DNA from 3 places in the Kitasatospora sp. NPDC092039 genome. Region 3 is predicted to be linked to each of the others. Evidence: predicted binding sites of a transcription regulator. Region 3 holds the regulator's gene; each other region holds the start of a gene.
The links. Region 3 encodes HrcA, which represses chaperone genes, less so after heat shock. Its sites were predicted from a motif close to TTNGCACTCNGNNNNNCNGAGTGCNAA; they were not measured.
Positions count from the first base shown of each region.

Region 1: groL (chaperonin GroEL) is a predicted target of HrcA. The motif match lies at 1,787-1,813, and genes of this name have one in related genera.
Region 2: ACIQI7_RS25585 (FmdB family zinc ribbon protein) is a predicted target of HrcA. The motif match lies at 1,462-1,488, and genes of this name have one in related genera.

Region 1 covers NZ_JBIVSD010000030.1:68,297-71,567, forward strand. Annotated here, with positions in the region: gene groL (chaperonin GroEL) at 8-1,630, opposite strand; gene ACIQI7_RS36505 (cold-shock protein) at 1,954-2,157, opposite strand; gene ACIQI7_RS36510 (MoaD/ThiS family protein) at 2,695-2,973, opposite strand; gene thrC (threonine synthase) at 3,000-3,271, opposite strand, start outside.
Region 2 covers NZ_JBIVSD010000014.1:29,636-32,906, forward strand. Annotated here, with positions in the region: gene mscL (large conductance mechanosensitive channel protein MscL) at 1-377, opposite strand, end outside; gene ACIQI7_RS25580 (hypothetical protein) at 408-698, opposite strand; gene ACIQI7_RS25585 (FmdB family zinc ribbon protein) at 1,130-1,450, opposite strand; gene ACIQI7_RS25590 (MFS transporter) at 1,576-2,922, opposite strand; gene ACIQI7_RS25595 (potassium/proton antiporter) at 3,252-3,271, opposite strand, start outside.
Region 3 covers NZ_JBIVSD010000004.1:452,192-455,462, reverse strand. Annotated here, with positions in the region: gene htpX (zinc metalloprotease HtpX) at 1-829, opposite strand, end outside; gene hrcA (heat-inducible transcriptional repressor HrcA) at 1,119-2,153, shown strand; gene dnaJ (molecular chaperone DnaJ) at 2,230-3,271, shown strand, end outside.

The DNA.
Region 1 (3,271 bases), on a different contig from region 3:
ATCAGGATCAGAAGTCCATGTCACCGCCCGGCATGCCGCCGCCGGCGGCCGCGGCGGCCTTCTCCGGCTTGTCGGCGATGACGGCCTCGGTGGTGAGGAACAGCGCCGCGATGGAGGCGGCGTTCTGCAGCGCGGAGCGGGTGACCTTGGCCGGGTCGATGATGCCCTCGGCGACCAGGTCGACGTACTCGTTGGTGGCGGCGTTCAGGCCGTGACCGGCGGGGAGGTTGCGCACCTTCTCCACCACGACGCCACCCTCCAGGCCGGCGTTGGTCGCGATCTGCTTGATCGGGGCCTCCAGCGCGACCTTGACGATGTTGGCACCGGTGGCCTCGTCGCCCTCCAGCTCCAGCTTGTCGAAGGCGACACCGGCCTGCAGCAGCGCGACGCCACCACCGGCGACGATGCCCTCCTCGACGGCGGCCTTCGCGTTGCGGACGGCGTCCTCGATGCGGTGCTTGCGCTCCTTGAGCTCCACCTCGGTGGCCGCGCCGGCCTTGATGACGGCCACGCCGCCGGCCAGCTTGGCGAGGCGCTCCTGGAGCTTCTCGCGGTCGTAGTCCGAGTCGCTGTTCTCGATCTCGGCGCGGATCTGGTTCACGCGGCCCGCGACCTGCTCGCTGTCGCCGCCACCGTCGACGATGGTGGTCTCGTCCTTGGTGATGACCACCTTGCGGGCGGTGCCCAGCAGGTCGATGCCGGCGTTCTCCAGCTTGAGGCCGACCTCCTCGGAGATCACGGTGCCACCGGTGAGGATGGCGATGTCGCCGAGCATGGCCTTGCGGCGGTCACCGAAGCCCGGGGCCTTGACGGCGACGGACTTGAAGGTGCCACGGATCTTGTTCACGACCAGGGTCGACAGGGCCTCGCCCTCGACGTCCTCGGCGATGATGACCAGCGGCTTGCCGCTCTGCATGACCTTCTCCAGCAGCGGGAGCAGGTCCTTGACCGAGCCGATCTTGGAGTTGGCGATGAGGATGTACGGGTCCTCGAACGTCGCCTCCATGCGCTCCAGGTCGGTGGCGAAGTAGGCGGAGATGTAGCCCTTGTCGAAGCGCATGCCCTCGGTGAGCTCGAGCTCCAGACCGAAGGTGTTGCTCTCCTCGACGGTGATGACGCCTTCCTTGCCGACCTTGTCCATGGCCTCGGCGATCAGCTCGCCGATCTGGGTGTCGGCGGCGGAGATGGAGGCGGTGGAGGCGATCTGCTCCTTGGTCTCCACGTCCTTGGCCTGGGCCAGCAGCTGGTCGGAGACGGCCGCGACGGCCTTCTCGATGCCGCGCTTCAGGGCCATCGGGTTGGCGCCGGCGGCGACGTTGCGCAGACCCTCGCGAACCAGGGCCTGGGCGAGCACGGTGGCGGTGGTGGTGCCGTCACCCGCGACGTCGTCCGTCTTCTTGGCGACCTCCTTGACGAGCTCCGCACCGATCTTCTCGTACGGGTCCTCGAGCTCGATCTCCTTGGCGATGGAGACACCGTCGTTGGTGATCGTGGGGGCGCCCCACTTCTTCTCCAGCACGACGTTGCGGCCCTTGGGGCCGAGCGTGACCTTCACTGCGTCGGCGAGCTGGTTCATGCCACGCTCAAGGCCGCGGCGAGCTTCCTCATCAAAGGCGATGATCTTGGCCATCAGAAGTGGTCCTCCGGGACACGGTCGACTGCTCGGACCAAGGGGTGCCCGCGACGGACGGCCCTGGTGTGCGGGGGTCTTTTCCCCTACCGCTCCCGGGGGCCTCACCGACCCGGTCCGCTGTCACTCTCACGCTGTGAGTGCTAACGCCAATGATTAGCACTCCGGGTGGTCGAGTGCAAGCCCAATCGACGATCCGCGAGCCGCCGCCGGGGCCCGCCGGGAACGCCGACGGGCCCGTACGACACGCGTCGTACGGGCCCGTCGAGAAGCGAGTGGTCACCAGCCGTAGGGCCGCGCCGAGCTCCTGGGGTCGGAAGGCGTCAGCCCGCGGCGCGGACCATGTCCGCCTGCGGGCCCTTCTGTCCCTGGGAGATCTCGAACTCGACCCGCTGGCCCTCCTCGAGGGTGCGGTAGCCGTCCATCTGGATCGCGCTGTAGTGGACGAAGACGTCCGCACCACCGTCGACCGCGATGAAGCCGTAGCCCTTCTCCGCGTTGAACCACTTGACGGTGCCCTGAGCCATTCCGAACTCCCCTAGTGCTGTGCTGGGCCCTTCACGCGCCCGCAGGTCGCGGGCCCGGGTTGGTTGAAGGCCGGCCCGGGGAACCCCCCCTGGGCGCAGCCGTGCACGCCGCAGCCCTCCGCGCGGGACGCCAGGCGGCGCCCGGTGAGCGGGTGATTGCGTCGACCGCCGCTGAATGTATCCGGACCGACGCCCTCTGCAACAGGGTCAGCCGCCGGTAATTCCGGCAAGGCGCCGGGGGACAGTACGGGCCGAATCGGAATAATCTCGGCATTCCACGCCGGACATAGCGGACGAATTACTCAAAGGTCCGCGGGAATTCTGACATCCGCCTGACATGTTTCACGGGCCGGTCCGGCGGCCGGGCGCCCCCGGGCCGAGCACTGCGGAGGCCGAAAGGGAAACCTTGTTCCCAGCCGAGCGACACTCTACTCCGACTCGACCCGGAAATATTCCCGCAAGAATGCGAGCGGTCGCCCGGGCATACGGAGAGCGGAATTCCGTACGCGCGGGCGACCGCGGGTTCTCGCGAACGGCTCAGCAGCCGCCGGCCACCGCCGGGATGATCGAGATTCCGGCGCCGTCCCTGATCTCGGTCGCCAGGCCCTCGGCGAAGCGCACGTCGTCGTCGTTCACGTAGACGTTCACGAAGCGGCGCAGCTTGCCGGTGTCGTCCAGGATGCGGGCCGAGATGCCGGCGTGGTTCTTCTCCAGGTCGGCGATGACCTCGGCCAGGGTGGCGCCCTCGGCGGTCACCTCGGCGGCGCCGCCGGTGTAGGTGCGCAGGATGGTGGGGATGCGGACGTTGGCGCTCATGACTCTCCTTGCGGGGGGCGGGTGGTTCAGACGGACGCGAGGCCGGCGGCGCGGAACGAGTCCAGCGTCGGGCGGATGACGGCGGTCATCCCGGCGTCGGAGACGGCGTCCAGGGTCTTCAGGCCGTCGCCGGTGTTGATCGCGACGGTCTCCTTGGCCGGGTCCAGCTGCCCGGTCTCGACCAGCTTCTTCAGCACGCCGACGGTCACCCCGCCCGCGGTCTCGGCGAAGATCCCCTCGGTCCGCGCCAGCAGCCGGATCGCCGCCACGACCTCGGCGTCCGTGACGTCCTCGACCG
Region 2 (3,271 bases), on a different contig from region 3:
AACTTGACCTCCTTGGCCTCGAGTTCCGCCGCCTTCTCGACGTCGGACTTGCGGCGGGCCGCCAGTTTGTTCATGGGCAGGATCAGAACGAAGTAGACGACCGCCGCGGTGATCAGGAACTGGAGCGCGGCGCTGAGCACCGATCCCCAGAGGATGAGGATTCCGGACGTGACCTCACCGGTCGGGCTCACCTCGCAGGGCCCCTTGAGGCAGGAACTGTAGGACGCGAGGTCCTTCGTCCCGAACACGCCGACGATCGGATTGATCACGCCTTTGACGAAGGCGTTGACGATGTTGGTGAACGCCGCGCCGATGACCACGGCCACGGCGAGTTCGACGACATTTCCACGCAGCAGGAATTCCTTGAAGCCCTTCATGTCGCCTCGAACGACGAAGTCGTCCTCCGGTCACGGGTGATCTTCCGCGGCCCCGGATTGACAACCCGTCCGGCCCAGCGCGCCGCCCTGGGGCGGCGGCAGCCCGGCCCGTGCGGGCCCCAGTGCCAGGGCCGACGCCACCGCGAGCAGCACCAGGACAGGCACTCCGGCCCGCCGCCGCACGGCGCTGCGCCAGCGGTGCCAGCCGCCGCACCCGCGCCGGATCGGCGGGAAGCTCGGCAGCTCCTGCCGGGGCGGCACGGCCGGCGCGGGCAGCGGCAGTGGCACGGGCAGGGGGAAGGAGAAGCTCGCGGTCGTCATCGACACACCTCCGGACTGTCGGCGGACCGGCCCCTCGCGGACCGGTTGCCCACACGATGAGCGTTTCCGGCGACGTCGGAAAGCCCTTTCCCCAGGCCTGTGGACAACCCGGCCCAGTGGACAACTCCGCTCACTCGTGCGGGTGAATTCGACCCGTCCGACAAGACAAGAGGCAGCAAGACGTGGCAGGGACGGCACCGCGCCCGCGACCACAGGACACGCCCGCATCGACAGCGCGCGCCCGGGACGACAGTGCGCACCCACGTCGACAGTGCGCACCCGCGTCGACAGCGGGCGCCCGGGACGACGGCGCGCACCCGCCGGACGCCCCGGGACGGAAACGCGGAAAGGCCCGCCGCCCCCGCGTGGAAGCGGGGCCGACGGGCCTTTCCGAGGTCTGCGGTCCGTCCGGGCCGGTGCCCGGCGCCGGGTCAGCCGGCGGCCGGAGCCGGGCTGGACGAGGCCGGGGTCGAGGCCGAGGAGCCGGAGCCCGACGACGTCGAGGAGGACGTGGACGCGGCGGACGAGGTCGAGGTGCTCGACGACGATCCGGAGCTCACCGAGCTGCTGGAGGAGGAGCGGCTGTCGGTCCGGTAGAAGCCGGAGCCCTTGAACACGACGCCCACGGCCGAGAAGACCTTGCGGAGCCGTCCCTGGCAGTCGGGGCACGTGGTCAGCGCCTCGTCGGTGAACTTCTGCACCGCCTCCAGGCCGTTGCCGCACTCGGTGCACTGGTACTGGTACGTGGGCACTTGTCTTCCTCCTGGCACTCTCGCCTGATGAGTGCTAACGATGGTCAATGATGCGGCATTCCGCTGGAACAGTCCAGCGACCCCGGTGTGAGATCGGCCCGGGACGCCCGCCGGTCACCGTCCGCTCAGCCCTCGGCGACGCCCGCCAGCTGCATCGGGCGCCCGCTCTCCGCGGTCCGCGCACCGGCGCCCGCCCCGTCCTTCGGCGCCACCAGCAGGTGCCGCAGCGAGAACAGCGCGACCAGCCCCAGTCCGGCGCCGGCCACCGGGACCAGGAACCCGGTCGAGGGCCCGTGCCCGTCGATCAGCTGGCCCGCCGCCATCGAGCCGACGGCCAGGCCCAGCCCGATGGCGCCGGTCAGCCAGGTGAAGGCCTCCGTCTTGGCGCCGTCCGCGACCAACGTCTCGACCAGCGTGTAGCCGCTGATCAGGGTCGGCGCGATGGCCAGCCCGCAGACCAGCCCGGCGACGGTCAGCGCGACCAGGTTGGGCATCGCCCACAGCACCGAGCAGCCCAGCACCAGCAGCGCGTAGCTGATCAGCATCCGCTGCTGCACCGGCCGCCGCCAGGCGATCACGCCGTACAGCACGCCGGCCAGCATCGAGCCGCCGGCGAAGATCCCGTACACGGTGCCGCCGGCGTCGTGCTGTCCGACCGAGTCGGCGAAGGCGTTCACCGAGACCTGCATGCCGCCGAAGACCGCGCCGACCCCGAGGAAGGTCCCGGCCAGCAGTCGGACGCCGGGGGAGGCGAGCGCCGAGGCCCGCTTGGTGCCGGGCTGCGGCACGATCCGGGCGGGGGCGGTGCCCCGCTGGGCGGCGAAGGCCAGACCGCCGACGAGGGTCAGCGCGGCCTCGGCGACCAGGGCGGTGGCCGGGTTGGCGAGGGCGGCGATGCCGGACGCCAGGATCGGGCCGATCACGAAGGTGAACTCGTCCGTCACGGACTCGAAGGCGAAGGCGGTGCTCACCCGGGCCGCGGAGCTCTCGGAGGCGCCGTCCGCGGTGAACCTGGCCACCCAGCGGGCCCGGACCATCGCGCCGACCTGCGGCACGCTCGCCCCGGCCGGGACGGCGGCCAGGAACAGGCTCCAGGCGGGCGCGTGGCCGAGCGCGAGCGCGATCAGCGCGCCGACCGAGGCCGCGTGCACCAGGACGGTCGGGACGAGCACCGCGGCCTGGCCGTAGCGGTCGGCGAGCCGCCCGGTCTGCGGCCCGATCAGGGCCTGGGCGACGGCGGCGACCGCGGTGACGGTACCGGCGGTGCCGTACGAGCCGTGGGTCTGGGTGACGAGCAGCAGGATGCCCATGCTGAGCATCGCGTACGGCAGTCGCGCGACGAGGGCGGGGGACAGGAACGTCCAGGCCCCGGGCGTGCGCAGCAGCTCGCCGTACCCGACGCGGGCGGGGGCCGGAGCTGCGGGGGTGGCCGCGTGGTCCGCGGCGGTGTCGACCGTTCGGCGCGCCGTCACGGTCGGTCCTTCCTGCTGCCTGGTAGCGCGGCAGGGCATGGTGGAGCCCCGACGGCGCCGAGAGTCGTCCTCTCGCGCGTCGACCGGGGTAGATACCGGGTCGGTCCGGCGTGCTGGCCGGGGGCCGGACCGCGGCCGCCGAGCGGTCGCGCCAACTCTGCGTCAGGCAGATGCTGGGGGTGGTCTAGCGGTGGTCATACGACGTGGTCGAACCAGCATACAGTTACGCGCGTAGACGACGCCAGCCCGCCCGGCTCACCAGCCGACCCGGCCAGCCTCCCGGCCCGCCAGGCCCCGAGCGGGCGGGCCGCCCCGGGGAGACCCCGCCGTCACCGCCCGTTCAGCCACC
Region 3 (3,271 bases):
GGGCGCTCAGCGCGGGGGCGAAGTAGAAGGCGTTGTACGGCTGCGCCTGGCGCAGGTCCCTGCTGGGGATGGCCGCGATCTGCCCGGTCACCTTGGTGAGCGCGGAGGCCAGCGCGCTGGGCCGGCCGGTGAGCTGGGCGGCGGCCCGGTCCGCGGCCAGCTCGCGGTAGCGGGACAGCAGCCGGGTGAGCAGGAAGCTGACCGCGTAGACGACCATCGACACCAGCGGGACGACCAGCGCCAGGACGGCCGCGTTCTGGTCGTTGTTGTTGCGCCCGCCGCCCATGAACCCGCCGTACACGGCGATCCGGGTCATCGCCCCGGCGAGGACGCCCAGGAAGCCGGCGATCGTCATCACCGCCACGTCCCGGTGGGCGACGTGCGACAGCTCGTGCGCGAGGACGCCCTCCAGCTCCTCCGGCTCCAGCCGGCGCAGCAGCCCGGTGGTCACGCAGACCACCGCGTTCCGCGGGTTGCGGCCGGTGGCGAAGGCGTTCGGCATGTCGTTGTCGGCGACCGCCACCCGGGGCTTGGGCATGTCGGCCAGGGCGCAGAGCCGGTCGACGGTGCCGTGCAGCCGGGGGAACTCCTCGGGGGACACCCGGTGGGCGCCCATCGCCCGCTCGGTGATCCGGTCGCTGAACCAGAACTGGGCCACGAACAGCCCGCCGGAGATCAGCACGATCAGTGGCCAGGCGCCGCGCATCAGCGCGATCAGCAGGCCCGTGAAACCGACGTACAGCAGCCCGATCACGAACATCGTGGCGACCATGCGGCCGGTCAGGCCGCGGTCGGGCGCGAAACGGGTGTGCTGGCCCGAGCTCGACATCGCTTGCTCCTCCGTTCGCCGTCGCCTTCGATGCTGCCACCCGGACGGCCTCCCGGCACCACCCCGGCGCCGGAACGACCGAACCGCGGGGGCCCCGCGGGCCGTGGGCGGAACTGCGGGGAGGATCACCCCGGTCGGGCCGTTCCTGCCGTAGGACCCGGGCCTTACACTGGCAGGTACGGTTTTGGCACTCGCGTGTTCAGAGTGCCAAGGCCGAGGGCCTCCCGGAGCGGCCCGCAGCAACGAGGGACACAGTCGGACAACGTGCGAAGACGGAGGTGCGTGCCCCATGGCCGGTGAGGTCCGCCAGCTGGACGAACGCAAGCTCGCCGTGCTCCGCGCGATCGTGCAGGACTACGTGGGCACCGAGGAGCCGGTCGGCTCCAAGGCCCTGGTGGAACGGCACAACCTCGGGGTCTCGCCGGCGACCGTCCGCAACGACATGGCGGCGCTGGAGGAGGAGGGTTACATCCACCAGCCGCACACCAGCGCCGGCCGGATCCCGACCGACAAGGGGTACCGCCTCTTCGTCGACAAGCTCGCCGAGGTCAAGCCGATGAGCGCCCCCGAGCGCCGGGCCATCCGGCACTTCCTGGACGGCGCGGTCGACCTGGACGACGTGGTCGCCCGCACGGTGCGGCTGCTCGCCCAGCTGACCCGGCAGGTCGCGGTGGTGCAGTACCCCTCGTTGACGCGCTCCACCGTCCGGCACATCGAGCTGGTGGCGCTCGCCCCGGCGAAGGTGATGCTGGTCCTGATCACCAACACCGGCCGGGTCGAGCAGCGGATGGTCGACTGCCCGGGCCCGGTCGGCGAGACGGTGCTGGCGGACCTCCGGGCCCGGATCAACGCGAGAGCCGCCGGCCGGCGCCTCCCGGAGGTCCCCGGGCTGCTGGAGGAGCTGCCCGCGCAGTTCGAGCAGGCCGACCGGCCGACCGTCAGCACGGTCCTGGCGACCCTGTTCGAGACGCTCGCCGAGCAGAACGAGGAGCGGATCATGCTGGCCGGCACGGCCAACCTGACCCGCTTCGGGCACGACTTCCCGCTCTCCATCCAGCCGGTGCTGGAGGCCCTGGAGGAGCAGGTCGTCCTGCTCCGCCTCCTGGGTGAGACCGCGGACGCCGCGATGACGGTCCGGATCGGGCGGGAGAACGCCTACGAGGGGCTGACTTCCACGTCGATCGTCTCGGTCGGCTACGGTTCGGGCGACGAGAGCGTGGCGAAACTGGGTGTGATCGGTCCGACCCGGATGGACTATCCGGGCACAATGGGGGCGGTGCGAGCGGTGGCGCGGTACGTGGGCCAGATCCTGGCCGAGTCCTAGCAAGCGGCCGTCGTCGGAAATCCGGCGGCGGCGACCAGTCGCAGCACTACTACAGGCGGAACAAGCGGAGCATTTGGTGGCCACGGACTACTACGCGGTACTCGGCGTCCGACGGGATGCGGGGCAGGACGAGATCAAGAAGGCGTTCCGGCGCCTGGCACGCGAACTGCACCCGGACGTCAACCCGGACCCGAAGACGCAGGAGCGGTTCAAGGAGATCAACGCCGCCTACGAGGTGCTCTCCGATCCGCAGAAGCGCCAGGTCTACGACCTCGGCGGGGACCCGCTGTCCCCGGGCGGCGGCGGAGCGGGCGGCTTCGGGGCAGGTGCGGCCGGCTTCGGCTTCTCCGACATCATGGACGCCTTCTTCGGCGCCGCGGCCGGCCAGCGCGGCCCGCGCTCGCGCACCCGCCGCGGCCAGGACGCCATGATCCGGCTGGAAATCACCCTGGAGGAGGCCGCCTTCGGCACCACCAAGGAGCTCCAGGTCGACACCGCGGTCACCTGCACCACCTGCAGTGGCGAGGGCGCGGCCCCCGGCACCTCGGCGCAGACCTGTGACATGTGCCGCGGCAAGGGCGAGGTCTCCCAGGTCACCCGGTCCTTCCTGGGCCAGGTCATGACCTCCCGCCCCTGCCCGCAGTGCCAGGGCTTCGGCACCGTCGTGCCGACCCCGTGCCCGGAGTGCGCCGGCGACGGCCGGGTCCGGGCCCGCCGCACCCTGACCGTCAAGATCCCGGCCGGTGTCGACAACGGCACCCGGATCCAGCTGGCCGGCGAGGGCGAGGTCGGCCCCGGCGGCGGCCCGGCCGGCGACCTGTACGTGGAGATCGCCGAGACCACCCACAACATCTTCCAGCGGCGCGGGGACGACCTGCACTGCACCGTCACCATCCCGATGACGGCGGCCGCGCTCGGCACCCAGGTGCCGCTGCAGACCCTGGACGGCCTGGAGGAGGTCGACATCCGGCCCGGCACCCAGTCCGGCCAGTCGATCCCGCTGCACGGCCGGGGCATCACCCACCTGCGCGGCGGCGGCCGGGGCGACCTGATAGTGCACGTCGAGGTGAAGACGCCCAGCAAGCTCGACGCCGAGCAGGAGGAGCTGCTGCGCCGCC